Regions from separate parts of the Bacillus sp. SH7-1 genome, predicted to be linked through region 2. Evidence: riboswitches for the same ligand, from Rfam matches in the RefSeq annotation. Region 2 holds a riboswitch; the other holds the start of a gene.
The links. Region 2 has a riboswitch for S-adenosylmethionine ahead of DN390_RS07385 (hypothetical protein). Riboswitches for the same ligand answer to the same signal wherever they lie in the genome.

Region 1 (6,707 bases), on a different contig from region 2:
GTGTTAATTGTCTCTTGCTTCATCGTGTGATAATTCGGGAGTTTCCCGCAATAAATCAAATCCGCTTCAGGCCTCGCGTATGATAGCAACTCTTTATTCACGAGACGGTCGTATAAAATGACATCTGCCTTCTCAATACACTTCAATCCTTTTACAGTAATTAAATCTGGATCACCAGGGCCCGCTCCAACGATATATACTTTTCCCATCATCTCTCCTCATTTCTACTAGTAAAGTGAAACTTCCATCCTTATATATGAATGGAAGTTTACATTTCTTCATATTTCAATGTTCCTTACTCGTGAATAACAAAGGCTGCGCTTTTTCGAATTTTCTTTTTTTCAAATAAAGCAATCTCCTTTACCTCTGGTAACGGTAAAAAATGTTTTTCAAGTTCAATCTCCGCCATCTTAAATGCCTGTTCTTCACTTTCAGCAACAACAACAATTGGCACAATACTATTTACTAATACAGCTTCAAATCGATATAAATCCATATTGCCCCTCCTAAGACGCTATTACTTCTTCTAACACGTTATTTAACGCTATTTGTAATGTCTCTACACCCACACGGCCCACAAAATCATAAAATGTTTCAGCCGGTAATTTATTTTCTTTGAAATAACTTATAAATGATACAAGTACATCAGGTAGATCCTCGCCATCTATTTTTCCTTTTAACTTTTGATTATAAGCACCGCCATCCAACAACGTTCCACCTACATATATTTCAAATGCTTCAACGATTCCTTTTTCCTTCGTTTTCATTTTCACACCTTGCAATCCTATGTCAGCGATTTGACGTTGACCACACGAATTCGGGCATCCTACCATATGAATACGAACCGGAACATCGAGTGCAATTTGTGTATCTAAGTATTCGGCAATTTTTCGCAATCTTTCTTTCGTTTCTACTAAAGCAAGATTACAATATTCAATACCAGTACAAGAAACCGCGTGACCAATAAACGATTTTGGACTTGCTGATATCGCTTCAAACAACGGTTCATTTAGTAAACCAGTTACATTCTCTGGCGGAACATTCGGAATAATGAAGTTTTGCGAATTACATGTACGAATTTGTCCATTCCCATACTGCTTAGCAATTCTTGCAATTTCAAACATTTCTTCTGCATGTAGGCGTCCTACCGGCACATTAAAACCTACATATTTTAATCCATCTTGTTTTTGATTTTGAACACCATAAAAGTATCCTGCATTCCAGCCTTTAACTGCACTTTCTCCCTTACTTTGCAATGGTCCTGTATACTCTATTAGTTTCTCTTTAAATTTCTCTGCTCCCCAGTCTGCAACAAGAAATTTCAAACGAGCTAAATGACGTTTTTCACGGTATCCAAAATCACGGAATATCGTAGCAATCCCAATCGCTACTGCCTTCACTTCTTCTGGTAAAACGAATACATCTAATTCATCAGCTAAATACGGACGAGCTGATAACCCACCGCCTACTTTTATATGAAAACCAACTTTTTTCACACCATCTATTTCTTTCGTAGCAGGTGTAAATGCAACACAGTTAATCTCTGCGTTAGCTGAGTTATAAATGTTAGAGCTAATAGACATTTTAAATTTACGTGGTAAGTTAGAAAACTCTTCATTATGTTGGAAATAGTCATATACCTCTTTCACAATACCAGTTGTATCAAACAGTTCATTTGCATCAATGCCAGCAAGTGGATTCCCTGTAATATTACGCGTTATATCACCACACGCCCCAGCTGAAGATAACCCAACTCTTGCTAATCTTTTAAAAATATCTGGAATTTGCCCAATTTCCAACCAATGAAACTGAATCGCTTGTCTTGTCGTAATATCTATTACGTCGCGCCCATAATCCTCAGCGATAGAAGCAAGCACTTCTGCCTGTGCATTCGTAATCACCCCCGAAGGAATATTTACACGCATCATAAAATAACCAGCTTCTTTCGGTCTTTGTAAATACAACCCTGCCCATTTGAATGCGTCCCACTCTTCTTTCGGAATAGATTCGAAGCCATTCTCTGCATAGTAAGGAATATCATTAAAGATTTCCAATCCATCTTTTTTTAATTTATTTTTCTCAGTTTGATTTAATTTTTCATTGTTAGCCCATACTTTTTCATAACTCATTTTTTATCCCCCTATATAAAGTGAAACTTTAATCAGTGGGGAGTGTTTATCCCCCACTGATTATTAGTTGAACCAATCGGGCATTTACGGGCAGTTCATCTCCCACCTAACTTCTTTGCCCTAGCTAAATTTTGAGATGGGAGTTTTACTGCCCGCCAAATAGCGGGGTAAAACTACGCTCTTGTAAGTACTGCACGATTTGTTCTGCACATTCTTCAATAGAATACTTATGCGTTTCTACAATTAATTCCGCTTTCTCTGGTTCCTCATACGGTGAATCGATACCTGTAAACTCTTTAATATCACCTTTTCTTGCTTTTTTATAAAGCCCTTTCGGATCACGTTTCTCACACTCTTCAATTGGACATTTTACAAACACTTCTATAAACTCATCGGCAGCTAATAGATCTCTTACTTGTTTTCGGTCTACTCGAAACGGTGAAATAAACGCCGTAAGAACAACAGTACCTTGATCTACAAATAACTTTGCTACTTCGCCAATCCGTCTTATATTTTCCATACGATCACTTTCAGAAAAACCTAAGTCTTTATTTAAACCGTGGCGTATATTATCTCCATCAAGTACATAGTTTCCAATATTCTTTTCAAATAGTTTACGAGCAACCGCGTTCGCTACTGTAGATTTACCCGAAGCTGATAAACCAGTAAACCAAATTACAAAACTATGATGCCCATTCTTCACTCTTCTCTCATCTTTTGAAACAGAAGCTGCATGCCAAGTAATATTCGTATCCATGTCATTCTCTCCCTATTCTGTTACTACTTCTTTTTTCAAACCTTTAATTAGCACTTCCACTACTTCTTTACGACTAAATGTACTCGGTGGAACCTCACCGTTTCTTAATAGTTCTCTTACTTTCGTACCTGATAAAATGACATGATCCTCTTTTCCGTGTGGGCATGTTTTCGTCGAAGCCATCGCTTCACATTTCGTGCAGTAAAAACTATGTTCAAAAAATAACGGTGTAATCCCTAACTCTTCCACTGTAAAGTTTGTAAAAATTTCTTGTGCTTCATAAGTACCGTAATAATCTCCTACCCCTGCATGATCACGCCCTACAATAAAGTGGGTGCATCCAAAATTCTTTCTGACTAATGCATGAAATATCGCTTCCCTCGGTCCTGCGTAACGCATTGCTGCAGGAAATACACTTAAAAAGACACGATCTTTCGGATAATAGTTTTGAAGTAATACTTCGTAGCTTTCCATTCTTACATCAGCAGGAATATCGTCTGACTTCGTTTCCCCAACGAGCGGATTTAAAAAGAGGCCATCTACAATTTCAAGAGCAGATTTTTGAATATATTCATGGGCACGATGTACCGGATTTCTCGTTTGGAATCCGACTACCGTTTTCCAACCACGTTTTTTAAATTCTTCCCTCGTTTCAATTGGATCTAAATGATAAGAAGGAAACGGATTATTTTCAAAACGTTTTGTAAGAATAATAGCTCCTCCAACGTATACGTTCGATCTTTCGTATAATTTTTCCACTCCAGGATGAGCCTCATCCGTCGTTTTATACACTAGTAACGCTTCTTTTTCCTTATCAGGCACAAAAATATCTTCTATTTGAATAACACCATATACTTTTCCACCGTTAACAAGTTTTACTTCCTCTCCAGCTTTTAGAGTCTCTGCAACTTCTTCTGTGACTGGTAATGTAATTGGTATACTCCAAACGCTCCCATTTGCTAAACGAAGCGTTTCTACAACCGAATCATAATCTTTCTTTCCTAAAAAACCAGTAAGCGGGCTATATCCCCCTGTCGCTAATAGCTCTAAATCACTTAACGCAATGTTATCTAGTTGAATTTCTTTTTCAATTTGTGATACGTCGTATGTCTCGTCTATTCGATTTATTAATTCGTTTCTTGTACTCATTTTCTATACCCTCTCTTAGCTTTATTTTCAAATTCATCTTATTGGTAATGAAGGCCACATTCAGTTTTCACTTTCCCAGCCCATCTACCATCTCTCGAATCGCCACCCTCTCCTACAGGCAGCGTACACTTCTCACACCCAATACTTGGATATCCAATATCATGCAATGGGTTATACGGTAAACTATGTTTGTATACATATCGCCATACCTCTTTCCACGTCCAATGAATAAGCGGACAAACTTTAATAGATTGAAAACGATAATCTTGATTTATAAACTCTGTATGCTTACGGGTTTCTGATTGTTCCCTTCTCAATCCTGATATCCACGCTTTTTCATTCGCTAATGATTCTTCTAAAGGTAAAATTTTTCTAATCTTACAACAAAGATTCGGGTTTCTTTCCCACAACCTATCACCATGCAATTTTGCTTGTTCATCAAGTGTAAATTTTGGCTGTTTTTCTATAATATTCAATGAAGGAAATCGTTCCCGCACTTTTTGAATTAATTCATACGTTTCTTGAAAATGTACGTTTGTATCCAAAAATACAACTTTAGCAGATGGATTTACTTGGTTTATAAGATGCAGTAATACCATCCCTTCCACTCCAAAGCTACATGCGTATACAATTTCATCTTTATACTCTTTATAAGCCCAACTTAATACTGATAGCGCACCTTTCGTCTCATCTTCTTCTGAAAATGAAACAGCATTTTCTTCCCACGTCTCATACGTCAACATGTTTTTTCCCCCTGTAAAAGCAAAAAGACGGTTTTAACCTAATAAATTAGGTTAAAACCGCCTCTAGTTTTTCTAGTCAGCGCTTTTTACTTTAAACGTACCTTTTCACTTTTCTCTAATTGAATAACTTTCCCATCTTGCACAACAATTGTAATTGAACCATATTTCATATCAGCAAGCATCGCTTGAATTTTCTCAGACACTTCCTCAAAATGTTCCCGTACGCTCACGCGAACAGCCCCCCTTTTTATTCATAAAAAAAATCTTTCCCATTTCGAAAAGACTGTTCGGTAATATATTTTACCTTATCTTTCAAAATGGATTCCATTTTGCTGGATTTAGCACCTTGCTTTCTATAAGCAGGTTGCCGAGCTTCGTCGGGCCAGTTCCCTCCGCTTCTCTTGATAAGCTTTGTATTTGTATTTTATCATAATTCTGATTTTTTTCAATCCTAGTTTTCCGATATATTTTAATTATTTTATTTTATAAAAAAGGAATTGCCCATCCGAACAACTCCTTTTCCCCATTTAAACAAGTTCTTTAATACGTATGCGATCGTTCCCAATAATATTTTCATATGTTTCGCGCTCTACAACAATTTGGGATGTACCGCCTTTCGCGAAGACGACAGCTGGTCTACGAATCCGATTATAATTATTCGCCATCGAGTACCCATATGCCCCTGTACAAGAAATTGCTAATAAATCGGCAGAAGCAACTTTCGGTAGAGTAATATCCCAAATTAACATATCTCCACTCTCACAGCACTTCCCAGCAATCGAAACGATTTCCTCATTCTCATCATTCCCTCGATTCGCTAACATCGCTTCATAACGAGCGTTATATAAAGCTGGTCTTAAATTATCAGTCATCCCACCATCCACTGATACATATTTCCGAATACCAGGAATGTCTTTCACAGATCCGACTGTATAAATTGTCGTTCCAGCATCGCCTACAATACTACGGCCTGGCTCAACCCATATTTCTGGCAATGGATAATTATATACTGTAAATTGTTCTCTCACTGCACTTGTTACAGCACGCACATATGTCTCAAGAGTTAATGGTGTATCTGACTCTGTGTAGCGTATTCCGAATCCTCCGCCCACATTTAGCACTTTTACTACATAGTTCGTTCGCTCTCTCACTTCTTCTAAAAATTGATGAAGAACTTCAATCGCTCGAACAAATCCAGCCGTTTCAAATATTTGCGATCCGATATGTGAATGAATTCCTAACACATTATAATTTGATTTTTGTAAAGCAAGCTCAATTGCCTGCATCGCTTGACCATTTGATACGCCAAATCCAAATTTCGAATCATCTTGACCTGTTGTAATATATTCATGTGTGTGCGCCTCTACTCCAGGCGTTACACGGATTAATATGTTCACAAATTTCCCGTGTTGCACTGCTAAATCATGCAAAATTTCTAATTCCAAGAAATTATCTACGACAAAACAACCAATATTCGCCTGAAGAGCCATCACGATCTCTTCTTCTGTTTTATTATTGCCGTGAAAATGAATACGCGATGCTGGAAATCCCGCTTGAAGCGCAGTATATAATTCTCCTCCAGAAACAACATCTAATGACATATTCTCTTCACGAGCTACTCGGCACATCTCCATGCACAAGAACGCCTTGCTTGCATATGCTACTTGATAAGAGAAACCACTTTCTTTAAAAGCACGATGAAACGCGCGGCACTTTCCTCGAATTGACTCTTCATCGTATACATAAAGTGGTGTTCCGTATTGTTTTGCTAGCTGCGTCGTATCGCACCCTCCAATTTCTAAGTGTCCTTGCCCATTGATTCGGCTTGTGCCGTGTAAATACATTTGAATTCCTCCCTTATTTCCTCTAAAACTCATAACCCCAATCTTCTATTCATTGCAGCACGCTTTTAGATAGACAAAAAACGCG
Region 2 (13,126 bases):
TTTTACAAATGGTTGCGTCGCCTTGGTGCAACGTTTCTTGCCAGAACCGTTTATTTTATCATGTTTATTAACTGTTTTTGTTATCTTCTTCGGCATGTTTGCAACGCACCAAACACCAGTCGAGATGATCACTCATTGGGGTGATGGCATTTGGGGGCTTCTCGCCTTTTCTATGCAAATGGCACTTGTACTCGTGACAGGATCGGCTTTAGCAAACGCACCTCTTATTAAAAAAGGATTAACGAAAGCAGCAAAACTACCGAAAACGACTGGACAAGGTATTATTGCCATTTCAATCGTAAGTTTACTAGGGGCATACATAAACTGGGGATTTGGTATTGTTGTATCTGTTTTATATGCAAAAGAGGTAGCAAGGCAGTTAGAAGGATTAGATTATAGACTAGCCATTGCCTCTTCCTACTCTGGATTTCTCATTTGGCATGCGGGGCTTTCTGCTTCTATTCCTCTTACGTTAGCAACAGGCGGCGAAACATTAATTAAAACGACAGCTGGAAGTATTAAAGAAGCGATTCCAATCACAGAAACGTTATTCTCACCATACGCTCTCGTTCCGGTTATTATCTTTTTAGTTACGATGCCTCTCATTAATAAAGCGATGCATCCAGATGAAAAACATACGATTACAGTAGACCCTAGCGTGTTCCATGAAGAAGCTGCCGCTCAAGAAGTAGGAAACAATACGTTCGCTGAGAAAATGGAAAATAGTATCATCATTACACTTTGCGTTGGATTGTTAGGTCTCATTTATATTTTCAATTACTTTTATACGAAAGGTTTTAACCTTACGCTAGATATCGTTATTTTTATGTTATTAATTGCTGGACTTATTTTCCACCGTACTCCGATTCAATATATTCGTGCTTTTTCAGATTCCACGAAAAGTGCTTCTGGTATTTTACTTCAATTTCCTTTTTACGCAGGAATTATGGGGATGATGATTAGAGTAAATAGTGATGGACTTTCACTTGGAGGAGCTATTTCGAATTTCTTTATTAGCATTTCAAACGAAACGACTTTCCCGCTCTTTACTTTTTTAAGTGCTGGCATCGTTAATATTTTCGTTCCATCTGGTGGCGGTCAATGGGCTGTGCAAGCACCCATTATGATTCCAGCTGGCGCTGAACTTGGTGTACCCGCTGCAAAAACAGCAATGGCCATTGCGTGGGGAGATGCTTGGACGAATTTGATTCAACCTTTCTGGGCATTACCGGCATTAGCGATAGCCGGTTTAGGCGCTCGTGATATTATGGGATTTTGCGTTGTGAACTTACTATATGCAGGATTCATCATAAGTCTATGTTTCTTATTTATTTAAACAAAAAGCTAGTTTTATACTAGCTTTTTTACATAATAAATCATTTATTTCCCACGCATTTTATAATCTTCTTCCACTCTATATCCGTAAGATGTAATGCCTCACATGCAAAAAAATGTTCACATACTTTTTCAATTAGATGCGGATTTCCCCTCAAGAAATCCCACTGTAACGCTTTAGGAAGAAAATGCATTTCATACTCCTTACTTCCCCTTACTACTTCATCCACTTCTCTTTCACAAATTCCTCTTATCAAGTAGTCATTTCTTAATTGTATTTGAATTTGCTGAAATGTTTCACTACATTTTTTCAATTGAAGTAAACATGTAATATACGTTCGAAAAAGTTCGTCATCATACCCACAACAGTTTATAATACGATCGATTTCATTCATAATGTACGAGCCTTTTCTTCTATTTGTAATAACCACTTTTCCCGCTTCTCTCGTTTACTCGTTTTCACAGATTGAAAAACTGACCGTTTTATATCGTGGATGCCGCAAAAACGTAAAACACCTCTCTTCATCATAATCCAATCTGCGGATCGATATAATAGTGCGACATACCACAACGGTGAGTCTAATGTATTAATTACCCACGCCTTCTTACCTTTCAATAATCCTTTCGGCAGGGCACCTTCATATTTATAAGCAAATCCAGCTACAAAAATGCGATCAATAAACCCTTTTAAAATAGCTGGCATCCCCCACCACCATATTGGATAAATGAAGAGAAGAGTATCCGCTTCTTCCACTAACGTTCTGTACCGAGCTGTTTCTTCTTCATTTACTAAATCACGCCTTTTCTTCTCTTCATTAAAAACAAGGACTGGATCAAATTGTTCTTTGTATAAATCAAGTACCGTAACTGAATGATTTGTTTCCTGTAGTCCGTTTTGTACATGCTTTAAAATTGCTGCGTTAAAACTTGAAGGACTAGGATGAGCGTATACAATTAGTACATTCACTGCCAAACAACTCCCTCTATAAGTTAAAGTTTCCCCTTCTTTAACATCTTCTCTACAATTTGCACGTTTTTCGAACTTTGCAACAAACGATTTAATACTGTGAGTAACTCTTCCTTTTCTAAATCTTTCAGTTTCTCTTTCACCTTACTCTCACCAGCATCTTGAATATCATAAACAACTGCCGCCATATGCTTGCAAAGATTCTCATACGGACACTCACAGCTACTTTCTGTAAAATCTTCGAGATTAATAATTACTTCATAGTTTCCCGCATTTCCAGTAACGAAAGCAAATATTTTTTTGTCTTGTATTTCAACATCTTCTACATGTCCTTCTTCATAATATTCATAACCTTTATCTATAATGTACTTAGGAATCCATTTCGTTATATCATGTAATAAGTAAGCGTACATAATAGCACCTCTTCCTTTAATTCCCTTTTGACTTCCACAACCACTGCATGTTATTCTAATAACTGTCAAATAGCAAGTCTATATGACAAAACGACTGACACCTATTCGGCGGAGGTGTCTCTTTTCATTTGCAGCCGATATGAAGTGCCTCTTTCAGGCACATTCAATCTTTGACACTACACACTCAACACCATTCCCTGTATCAGGCTGCTTTAGCAGTCTTTTACTCTACATACTTCAAAAAAAAGAGAGCTTAGCTCCCCTTTCTCGCCTTATAAAATACCCCTTTTTCAGTATACAGATATTCATCAGCTAATGTAATTTTCCCATCCAGTTTCAGTTCATCTAATAGCCTTGATAAATAAAATTGATGTAACATCTTTTTCGTGAATTTTCCTTCATGATGCGAAACGATATGTTCTTGAATATCTAACAATGATATCGGCTTATCTTGCTCTATCATATATTCATAAACTGTACTACGCAGTTTTACGTATTTTTCGAGTGTCACAGTAATGCGCAACCCCTTTCTTCTTAATATAAATTTTCGTAATCGGTTTTTTTGCAACAAAAAAACCTCTCCGATAAGAAGAAGTTACGTATATATCTTCGTCTTATCTCCCAGAACAAATATGTTCTGCTGGAATTAGCACCTGCATCGCGGTTGCTGGGTTTCATCGGGCCAGTCCCTCCACCTCTCTGGATAAGAAAATATTCACTTAATTCTTACTATACGTAATTTCATTTCAATTGTCAAACAAATATAACGAATTATATTTTCTTCTTTACTGTTCATACTATACATATATGAGTATTCAAGGAGGATTATGAAATGCATCAAAATGCTCGCGGATATGTACAAGATTCTTTTCAATCATTACAAGAAGCAAAACATTGTTTAGAAGAAGCATTACAGACTGTTGAAAAAGATTTTAATCGCGCTCGTATTGAGCAATCCCTTTATGCGATCGAACAAGCTATTCAACGCTGCGATTACACCGTTCACATTTTAGAAAAAGATTGAAAAAACTTCCCATCAATTGATGGGAAGCTTTTTCAAATGGCATACTCCATAATTATTGCCGTTATAATTAAAAAATATACAGAATTAACAATTTCTAAAATCCCTACTTTTATAATTGAAATTTTCTTGCCATACAATATAATCGCTCGAATGACACTTGGTATAAAAATAAGTGAACACCATGGATTGATAGCAAATACGATGATCGTTAACACGATATGATAACCCCAAGATATAAAACGATACTTCGGATTATTTTTCTCACGAATCATCGTTTTCACATAAAACGTACTTCCTAAAAAATATAAAAATGAAATAAGCGCAATAAATAATGCTGTTTTATCTATAAGCTTCATTGAAAAATAATAACTAACTACACCACCTATACAGAAAACAATAATTGCACTAATGTCATTTAGTAATGCTCTTTCATTCTTTTGACGAGCGTAATACATATTTACTATAAATAAGGGAATCATGACTGCTATGAATAAAAGAATGCGCCATTCATATAATAGAGAAATCATCCCAAATACGGACGCAATAATAAAATATACAATTGAAGCATGTAAATAGTCTTTTTTTCTTTTTTGTTTTATGTATATAAGAAATGGATACGTAGCTAAATAGATAAAGAACCAAGCTAAAAACAATGGAATATGATACATAGTAGGTTTCCCAAGAATAACACTTAATAGAAATGGTATAACAAGCATGGCCCATGCACCATGTTGCTTCGGAATAACTAACTTCATTAACTATACACCTCCCTTTTGAAAATAGTTCTCACCTACTATTATACGAATAATTTTATATAACAACGGATATATATTGAATCGATTTTTTGACAAATAAAAAATGCTCCTTACAATATGTAAGAAGCATGAAAGAGGCAAACGAATATGTAAGTCGCGACCCTACCTTATATGAGTATGCTTTTCTATGCCATGTTATGCTTATCTAATATGCCGTATTTCCTTTTAAATCTTGTAAGAATCGTAATCCAAGAAGTACTAAATAATAGTAAGAACACAACATTCGAAATCGCATGGCTCAAATCGAAATAAAAACTTGCTATATAATATGAAATGACAGCTTCCCACGTTGCTTCACGTATAAAACCGAGAAGCCCCCAGAAATTCATGATCCAGCCAAATAAAAAGCCCACGAAGAACCCATATAGTAGTCTTCCCCATAACTTTTTCATTAAAAATGTATTGCGAAGTAAGCCTGCTATAAAACCAATCATACCCCATGAAAACATTTGCCACGGCGTCCACGGACCTTGTCCTAAAAAAATGTTAGATACGATAGCCGCTGTTGCCCCGATCATAAATCCAGTTTCGCTTCCAAACACAATTGCAGAAACGATAATGACAAAAGAAGTCGGTTGTACACTCGGTAAAATAGAAAATGGCACGCGGCTCACTGCTGCAATTGCCGCTAATACGGCAACGAGAACAATTTCACGTGAAACAAATGCCTTCCTTTCAAAACGGATATAGAAAGGTAACATAATAACAACTAATAAAAACAAACTACTTAACAGGTAATACCCATCCATGATCAGTGTAGTAAAGAGTAATGTGCCTACTATTACTGCAAAAATACATATTATGAATGCAACATATCGTTTGGACACGCTTCGTACACATCCTCCCACGTTAATGCATATGGCAATTCTTTTCGAATAAATCGGTTAATAGATGTTGTATAAAAGAAGTTACCACTAAAAAATTCTTTCGGTGCATCATTCATAATAACTGCTCCGTCAAATAACATCATACATTGATCCACGTATTTCGCCGCAAATTCAATATCATGCGTTGCCATTACAATTGTTGTGCCTTCCTTTTGCAACTTCCTAAATAGCTCTCCTACTCTTTCTTTCTTCCACGGATCTAATCCTTTTGTCGGTTCATCCAGTAATAATAAAGTCGGCTTTGATAATAACGTTGTACATAATGCAAGTAGTTGTTGCTCTCCCCCGCTACAATCATGCGGATGGCGCTCTTTAAGCGAATACAACCAAAACTGTTTTAGCGTATCTTCTGCTATTTCTTTTCCTTGTTCTCCGTATAATTCACGCGCTCGTTCATAAACCTCATCCCACACTGTATCAAATGTAAAATGATAATATGGATGCTGTGATACATACCCGATCCTTTTAAATCGTTCTTTCGAATCAATTTTATGTATCACTTTCCCATTCCACTTTACTTTCCCTCTTCTCGCTTTTTGTAATCCAGCTAAAATCGTTAACAGTGTAGACTTACCCGTACCATTTTTTCCAACGAGAGCCACCCATTTCCCTTTTTCAATCGAAACTGTTAAATCTCGTAAAATAAGCGAACTATTTTTTTCATATTGGAACGAAATATGCTCTGCACTTAAAATGACTTCTTGCTTTTCCCTTTGTGCTATTGGCTCATTTACATATGATATCGCTGAAAAATCATTCATTTTCATTTGTGCTTCTCGCACTGTAAACGGAATATCTTTCGCATTCCACTCTAAAAATAATCTTGGAATTTGCGGAATAAATGGACGGAACTTTTCAACTTCCCACATATTCGCTATAACTGTTTTTGGACTACCATCATACACGATTCGGCCATTATTCATACAAATAACGCGTGTTGCAAGCGGAATTACTTCATCTAAACGATGTTCACTTAATACTATCGTAATTCCAAGCTCTTCATTAATACGTTTTAACAATCCTAAAAACTCTTTCGCAGCAATTGGATCTAACTGCGCCGTCGGTTCGTCTAATAATAATAGTTTCGGCTGCATCACTAATACTGCAGCTAAATTAACAAGTTGCTTCTGCCCGCCAGATAACGTATGAACAGATTGATGCAATAAATCTTGAAACCCTAAGAAACTAATAAGTTCAGCTATTCTCTTTTGAATAATATGAGATGGTAATCCGATATTTTCTAAAGAAAATGCTAATTCTTGAATTACTGTATCCATTACGAGCTGGTTTTCTGGATTTTGAAATACCATGCCAATTTCTTGAGCAGATAACAAATCCGGTACATTTTCTAATAAAGTACCATCATAATATGTATCCCCAGTACGCTTACCGATTGGAAGTAATTCCTTTTTAAAATGTTTTAATAAAGTCGTCTTACCGGATCCTGATCCTCCAGCAAGTGCAATAAACTCTCCTTTTTGAATAGAAAGAGAAATATGCTGTAACGCTTTTTCGTTTTCATCAGCATATACAAATGATAAATTGTTTATTTCTGCATGCGCCACCATATCCATTCCCTTCCTTCCATTATGATTGGTAAACTAATAAACATCGTAAATACGACAAACATCATCCCATCGTATTGCTGAAATAAAATCGATTCGACTTTCGGATAAATGATTAACTTTCCTCCGCCATACGTACTACATATAATAGCAATTATAAATAGAATACTTAAATAACTGAGCGTGTACCAATCGCGTCTTTCCATTCTATACCGAATATATGTCGTACGCTTCGTTACACCAAATCCACGAGCTTGCATAGAATCTGCCGTTTGCAGTGCATCTTCTAATGAACAAATTAATAATACTTGAAGCAATTGCATACCATTTTTCACGCGTTCAACAATGGAACCTGCATCTACTTGTACACCTTTCGTTTTTTGGACGAGTGTTATTTTCTGTAATCGTCTCATAAACAAAGGAACAAACCTTACTGTAATCATCGTTAACAATGCTACTTTCGGTGAAATTCTAGAAAACAAATATAAAAATTTATGACTTGAAATAATATCATTATACGAAGCAAACGTAAACATAATCGCAACTAGTAATAACCCCATTACTACTCCAAACATAATTGCCTCAAGTTTAATACGGCTATCACCTAACCAAAATAACGTAGTTCGGCCCCTATGCGTGAATAACGAATTAAATAAAATGACCATAAAAAAGAAAACGATTGTGCTCGGTAACATCTTTCTTATCTTTTCGCTATTCCCTTGCATCACATTTAACATAACAATTAATAGTATTGCCCCAATTAAAAAAAGAGGATGAAGACACATCATACATAGTATCATCACCCCAATATAATAGAAAAAATTCACAAAAGGATGTAAAGAAGAAAAACTTATTTTCATAGTCCTTTACCGAATGCCTTTCTTATTTTAATACAAACACCCACTCGATTGTATCACCTGGTTTTACTGTAACTACACCTGCACTATGGTTTGGGAATGCACCGTTCAGACGATATTTCCATCCACTAGTAGCGGTAATATCTTTTTCATATAAATCATTAATACCTTTTACATAAACTCCATCTTTAGAGCCCATTGCATCAACATCTAAACCTGTACGCTGCAATACTTTATACACAGTATCGCCTTCTTGTACATCAACCTTTTTCGCACCTAATAAATATCCTTCATTACCTTTTACTGAGATTGTAACTTGTTTTGCTTGTGGTTTTGGTGGTGGAACTGGGTCTGGTTTTCGTTGTTCAGAATTTGGGACGTGCGGAGTCGGTATCGTTTTCTCCTCTTTATTCGGATCAACCTTTTGCTCCTGCTTCGGTGTTTCTTTCGGCTGATTCACAACCTTCGCTTCTTCGTTTACTTCTTGCGCTTTCGGTTGCTGTTGCTTCTCTTCTTGTGCTTTTTGTTGTTCTGGTTGCTTATTTACAGCTGGTTGTTCTTTCGATTGTTCCTGCTGTTTCTCTTCTTTCTTTACTTCCGGCTGTGCCTGCGTCTTGTCTTCTTTCGACTTTTCTTCTACTTTTTGTTCTTGTTTCTCTTTCTGCTCTTCTTGCTTATTTTGCTCTTGTTCAGCTTGTTTTTCCTCCGGTTTTTCTTCCGGCTTCGCTTCATCTTTTTTCTCTTCTTGTTTTGCTACCTCTTCTTGCTTTGGTTCTACTTTCTTCTCAGGCTTTACAGCTGCCTCTTCACATCCGGCAAGTAGCCCAAGTGAAAGCATGAAAGAAATAAACCACTTCATCTTACTCATGTTGTCTCTCACCTTTCATAATAAAATTAGGAGCAAATGATTGCTCCTAATTTTTGTTAAGCTGCTTTACGTCTCCATAATACATATGCAGAAGCAATACATAATACACCCATACCTACTTCTGTAGCTGCACTATGAGAAGATGCTCCTGTTTTCGGTAGTGTGCTACCGTTTCCAGACTTTTTATTTTTAACCGGTTCATTATCGACAACAACTTTTAAATTGTCATCTTTTGTTTCTTGTTGTACTTGTTTTTGTTCTTGTGGTTGTTCAGTAACTTCTTTTTCTACTACAATATTTTCTGAATCTACATTTGGCTTTGGATTAATTTCAGTAACAGATTCAGTTGACCAGTCATAAATCGATTTTCCAAGGTCTTTAAACTGAAGTAAAGCTAATAACGCTTGCTCTGTTGCCATTCCGCTACCGTTTTGATCGCCTGGTAACCATTTAAATTCACCATTTGGAAGTTGATATGATAATAGATTTTGCACTGCCTTATGTAGACGGTTTTGATCTACATCTTTCACAAGTGATAATCCAATAATTGCTTGTGCAGCACTATTAGAATTTTCTTGTCCATCAGCAGAGAAACCACCATTTTCTAGTTGTTCATTATATAAGTATGCAACAGCTTTTTGCACAGCTGGTTTCACATCTGCTCGGTCTTGATAAGGAGCTAACGCTGATAAAACCATACCTGTTACATCAACACTACTAGCACTATCTTTACTGCTTGCACTATCGTAAGTCCAGCCGCCATCCGTATGTTGCGCGTTTATAAGTGCCTCTACTAAAGCAACTCGATTCCATTTTGAATTCACTGGAACTTCATATTTCTTCGTATCAAATGCAAGTAAAGCAAATGTATAACCTGTAACAGAATTTACTTTATCTGATTCGTACAATTTTTGAACTAAATTATGTTCGCCTACCATTTTCGGGTCTGCATTCATTGCATTCATCATAATAATCGTTCTAGCTAAATCTGTCGCTGAAAAACGATTCATGCGCTTTTCTACCTTTTCAGTTACTGCATTAACATAATTTAATTTCGCCTCAATTGGCACATTCTTTCCAGAACGAGAAAGGCCTAATGCTACCCAATCACTTTCAATTCCATCTTGTAACATCTTTTCAGATGTCTTAGAGATTGCTTCATTTACTTGTGCTGCTGGAACTTGAATGTTCTCTTGTTTTGGTTGTTCTGGTTTTTCTTGTTTTGGATCATCCGTCTTTGGTTCTTCTGGCTTTTCTTGTTTTGGATCATCTGTTTTTGGTTCTTCTGGCTTTTCTTGTTTTGGATCATCCGTCTTTGGTTCTTCTGGCTTTTCTTGTTTCGGATCATCTGTTTTTGGTTCTTCTGGTTTTTCTTGTTTTGGATCATCTGTCTTTTGTTCTGTGTTTGGTTTTTCTGGCTTTTCTTGTTTTGGATCATCTGTTTTTGGTTCTTCTGGCTTTTCTTGTTTTGGATCATCCGTCTTTGGTTCTTCTGGCTTTTCTTGTTTTCTGTTTTTGGTTCTTCTGGTTTTTCTTGTTTTGGATCATCTGTCTTTGGTTCTTCTACCGTTTTACAAGTACCAAATTTATCTAATGTTTGTTGTAATGTTTCTTGGCTCATATTGCTCCAGTCTGAAACAAAGCGAAAAACAACAACATCTCCAGATTTTAATTTATAACTATCCGCTCCAACTTCTGCAGATTTATCATTTACATCATACAGCCAGCCACTTGTAGCCCCGGCCATTAGCCCATCAATGCCTTTCACATACGTTCCAAACGACATCGTTTCAGCTTCTACTTTGTCCCCCATGACTTTTTGCAGCAAACTTAAAGCTGTTTCCCCATCTTTAATTTGCTCTTCTTTCGGACATAACATAATGCCCTTTTGTGATTCACCTATAATTGCAAGTTTTGCTGTATTTCCTTCAGCAAACGTAATATGTACTGTATTCGCAAAAGAAACAAATACAAGTGTAACTGCCATTAACGACATAAGCAGCCATTTTTTAAAGATTGCCATCCCAAAATTTCCTCCCTTACTACTATTCACACAAAAAAAGGCCCTTCAAGGGCGTGCAATTGACACTCTTTTTTTGTAAGTGTCGAACAAACTGTGCAACACCTCCTACCCGCATCATTCGCGGCTATATTTGTATAGGAAAAATAATTTTGTTCATGAACGTATCATTGTGATAACATTCACTTTTCTAGGCACAACTTACTTCCATTTAAGTTATCGTAAAACGATAAACCTATACATTCTGTAAATTATAAATTTCTGTATTATTTTACTATTGACATAGAATTTTGTCCATGCTTTATTGGATTTATTTTCTAAGAATAGTAACGTACTAACCTTTAACGATGCAAACTCTTTTCACTAATAATGACGCCATCTTCATCCACATACACATATTCATTCGGCTTCCATTCAACTTGCCCAAATTGCAATGAAATATTTCGTTCTCCTTTCCCTTCTTTTACACTTCTATTCGGCATTGTCCCTAACGCTAAAATACCTATATTTATATTCTTTAGTTCACTAGAATCACGAACGTATCCATATACAATAATTCCTGCTAGCTTTCTTTCCTCCGCAATAGCTGCCAAATTATCACCGAGTAACGCACAATTCGTAGACGCTCCCCCATCAACAACTAATACCGTTCCTTCTGGTAATGTTTGTAATCCTTCCTTCACTAGTACATTATCATCCTTCACTTTTACCGTTGCAATTTTCCCGTAGAATTGTTCTTTCTTCCCAAAAGACCGAAAAGACTGGCGACATATTTGCAATTCATTTTCAAACTCATCACATAGATCCGTAGTTTTCCACATCTTTTTTCCCTCTTTTCCTTATTCTTTCTATATAACATATTCTTTGATTATTCTCGTTTCCCTGTCTAATGTTGCAATAATTTGTATGTGCGTGAAAGGACAGAAAAACTATTGCCTTAAGAAGCCACCTTTATTATAATCTATTTCACAGATAAATTTCAGAATATTAAAAATTAACTAAATAAAAAAGGAGGGAGTTTTATGCAATTACAAACCGAGGCAAAAAAACAGCCTAGTAAACGAAAGTTTAAAATGCCTGACGCGTACGTACTACTATTTTTTATTGCTTTACTTTGTGCAATAGCTACTTATTTCGTTCCTGCTGGAGAATTTAAAAGAGTGACAAACGGGACTGTTACAACGACAATACCAGGAAGTTACCATTCTGTTCCGCAATCACCGGTAGGGTTTGTTTCTTTTTTTACCGCTATTGAAAAAGGAATGACACTTGCTGCTCCGATCATCTTTTTAATTTTATTTACCGGTGGTGCCATTGCCATTCTTGAAAAAACAGGCGCTCTTGACGGTTTAATCTATCATGTTATTAACAAATTTCGTAATCAGCAATTACTTTTTATATGCATTGTCGCCGCACTTTTTTCTATTCTCGGAACGACTGGTATTATCGTTAACTCGGTTATCGGCTTTATACCCATTGGCATCATCGTGGCACGCACATTGAAATGGGACGCTATCGTTGGCGTAGCAATTATTTATTTAGGCACTTATGCTGGTTTTAATGCTACTATTTTATCTCCCTCACCTTTAGGCATTTCACAAAAAATCGCAGAACTTCCGATGTTTTCGGGAATTGGTTTACGTACGGCAATTTATATTTCTTTTTTATTGGCTACCATTCAATATATTAATTGGTATATAAAACGCTTGAAAAAATCGAATAAAGGAAGCATACTCGGAGATAATTGGTTTCCAAGTAATGCTCTTTCAAGTGAGAAAGAAATAGAGAAAACTGAAGTTCCTTGGACAATACGTCATAAATTAATTTTACTCGTTTCAGCTTTATCGTTAATTGCATTTTTAATAGGCGCTTTTCGTCTACATTGGACAGATGCAGAAATGACCGCTACTTTTATTTTCATCGCAATTACAGCGGGAATAATAGGTGGTATGAAAGCAAACGATATCGCTTCTACTTTTCTAGCAGGCTGCCAAAATCTCATATACGGTGCTCTAATCGTCGGAATGGCCCGCTGTATTTCAGTCATTTTAGAACAAGGAAAATTACTTGATACAATCGTTAACCAGCTCGCCCAGTCTCTCGAAGGACAAAGCCCTGTATTTGGCGTTATCGGTATGTATGTAAGTAGTGCCGCATTACATTTCCTTATTTCATCAGGGACAGGTGAATCTGTTATTTTCATTCCGATATTAGCTCCATTAGCCGATTTCATGCACATTACGCGCCAAGTTACAGTACAAGCTGTTATGCTCGGCGAGGGTGTAGTGAACTGCCTCAATCCAACTTCCGGTGTTTTAATGGGAGTACTCGCGGCGAGCGGCATTTCTTACGGAAAATGGATTCGATTTATGGCT

Region 1: another riboswitch for S-adenosylmethionine. It lies ahead of DN390_RS25845 (YezD family protein); the one in region 2 lies ahead of DN390_RS07385 (hypothetical protein).

The regions. Positions count from the first base shown of each region.
Region 1 is NZ_QNUD01000041.1:111,390-118,096, forward strand. Features, by position in the region: gene cobA (uroporphyrinogen-III C-methyltransferase) at 1-209, opposite strand, end outside; gene DN390_RS25820 (DUF3906 family protein) at 296-496, opposite strand; gene DN390_RS25825 (nitrite/sulfite reductase) at 507-2,129, opposite strand; gene cysC (adenylyl-sulfate kinase) at 2,275-2,886, opposite strand; gene sat (sulfate adenylyltransferase) at 2,899-4,035, opposite strand; gene DN390_RS25840 (phosphoadenylyl-sulfate reductase) at 4,074-4,778, opposite strand; gene DN390_RS25845 (YezD family protein) at 4,865-5,008, opposite strand; SAM riboswitch class I at 5,081-5,189, opposite strand; gene lysA (diaminopimelate decarboxylase) at 5,306-6,622, opposite strand.
Region 2 is NZ_QNUD01000007.1:200,220-213,345, reverse strand. Features, by position in the region: gene DN390_RS07405 (short-chain fatty acid transporter) at 1-1,336, shown strand, start outside; gene DN390_RS07400 (group-specific protein) at 1,377-1,730, opposite strand; gene DN390_RS07395 (NAD(P)H-dependent oxidoreductase) at 1,727-2,302, opposite strand; gene DN390_RS07390 (SWIM zinc finger family protein) at 2,326-2,715, opposite strand; gene DN390_RS07385 (hypothetical protein) at 2,969-3,286, opposite strand; SAM riboswitch class I at 3,327-3,425, opposite strand; gene DN390_RS07380 (hypothetical protein) at 3,548-3,739, shown strand; gene DN390_RS07375 (YwiC-like family protein) at 3,772-4,494, opposite strand; gene DN390_RS07370 (ECF transporter S component) at 4,680-5,381, opposite strand; gene DN390_RS07365 (ABC transporter ATP-binding protein) at 5,354-7,015, opposite strand; gene DN390_RS07360 (energy-coupling factor transporter transmembrane component T) at 6,988-7,866, opposite strand; gene DN390_RS07355 (DUF4430 domain-containing protein) at 7,889-8,731, opposite strand; partial or broken gene DN390_RS07350 (prenyltransferase/squalene oxidase repeat-containing protein) at 8,788-10,131, opposite strand; partial or broken gene DN390_RS31595 (DUF4430 domain-containing protein) at 10,287-10,754, opposite strand; gene rraA (ribonuclease E activity regulator RraA) at 11,093-11,572, opposite strand; gene DN390_RS07340 (YfcC family protein) at 11,774-13,126, shown strand, end outside.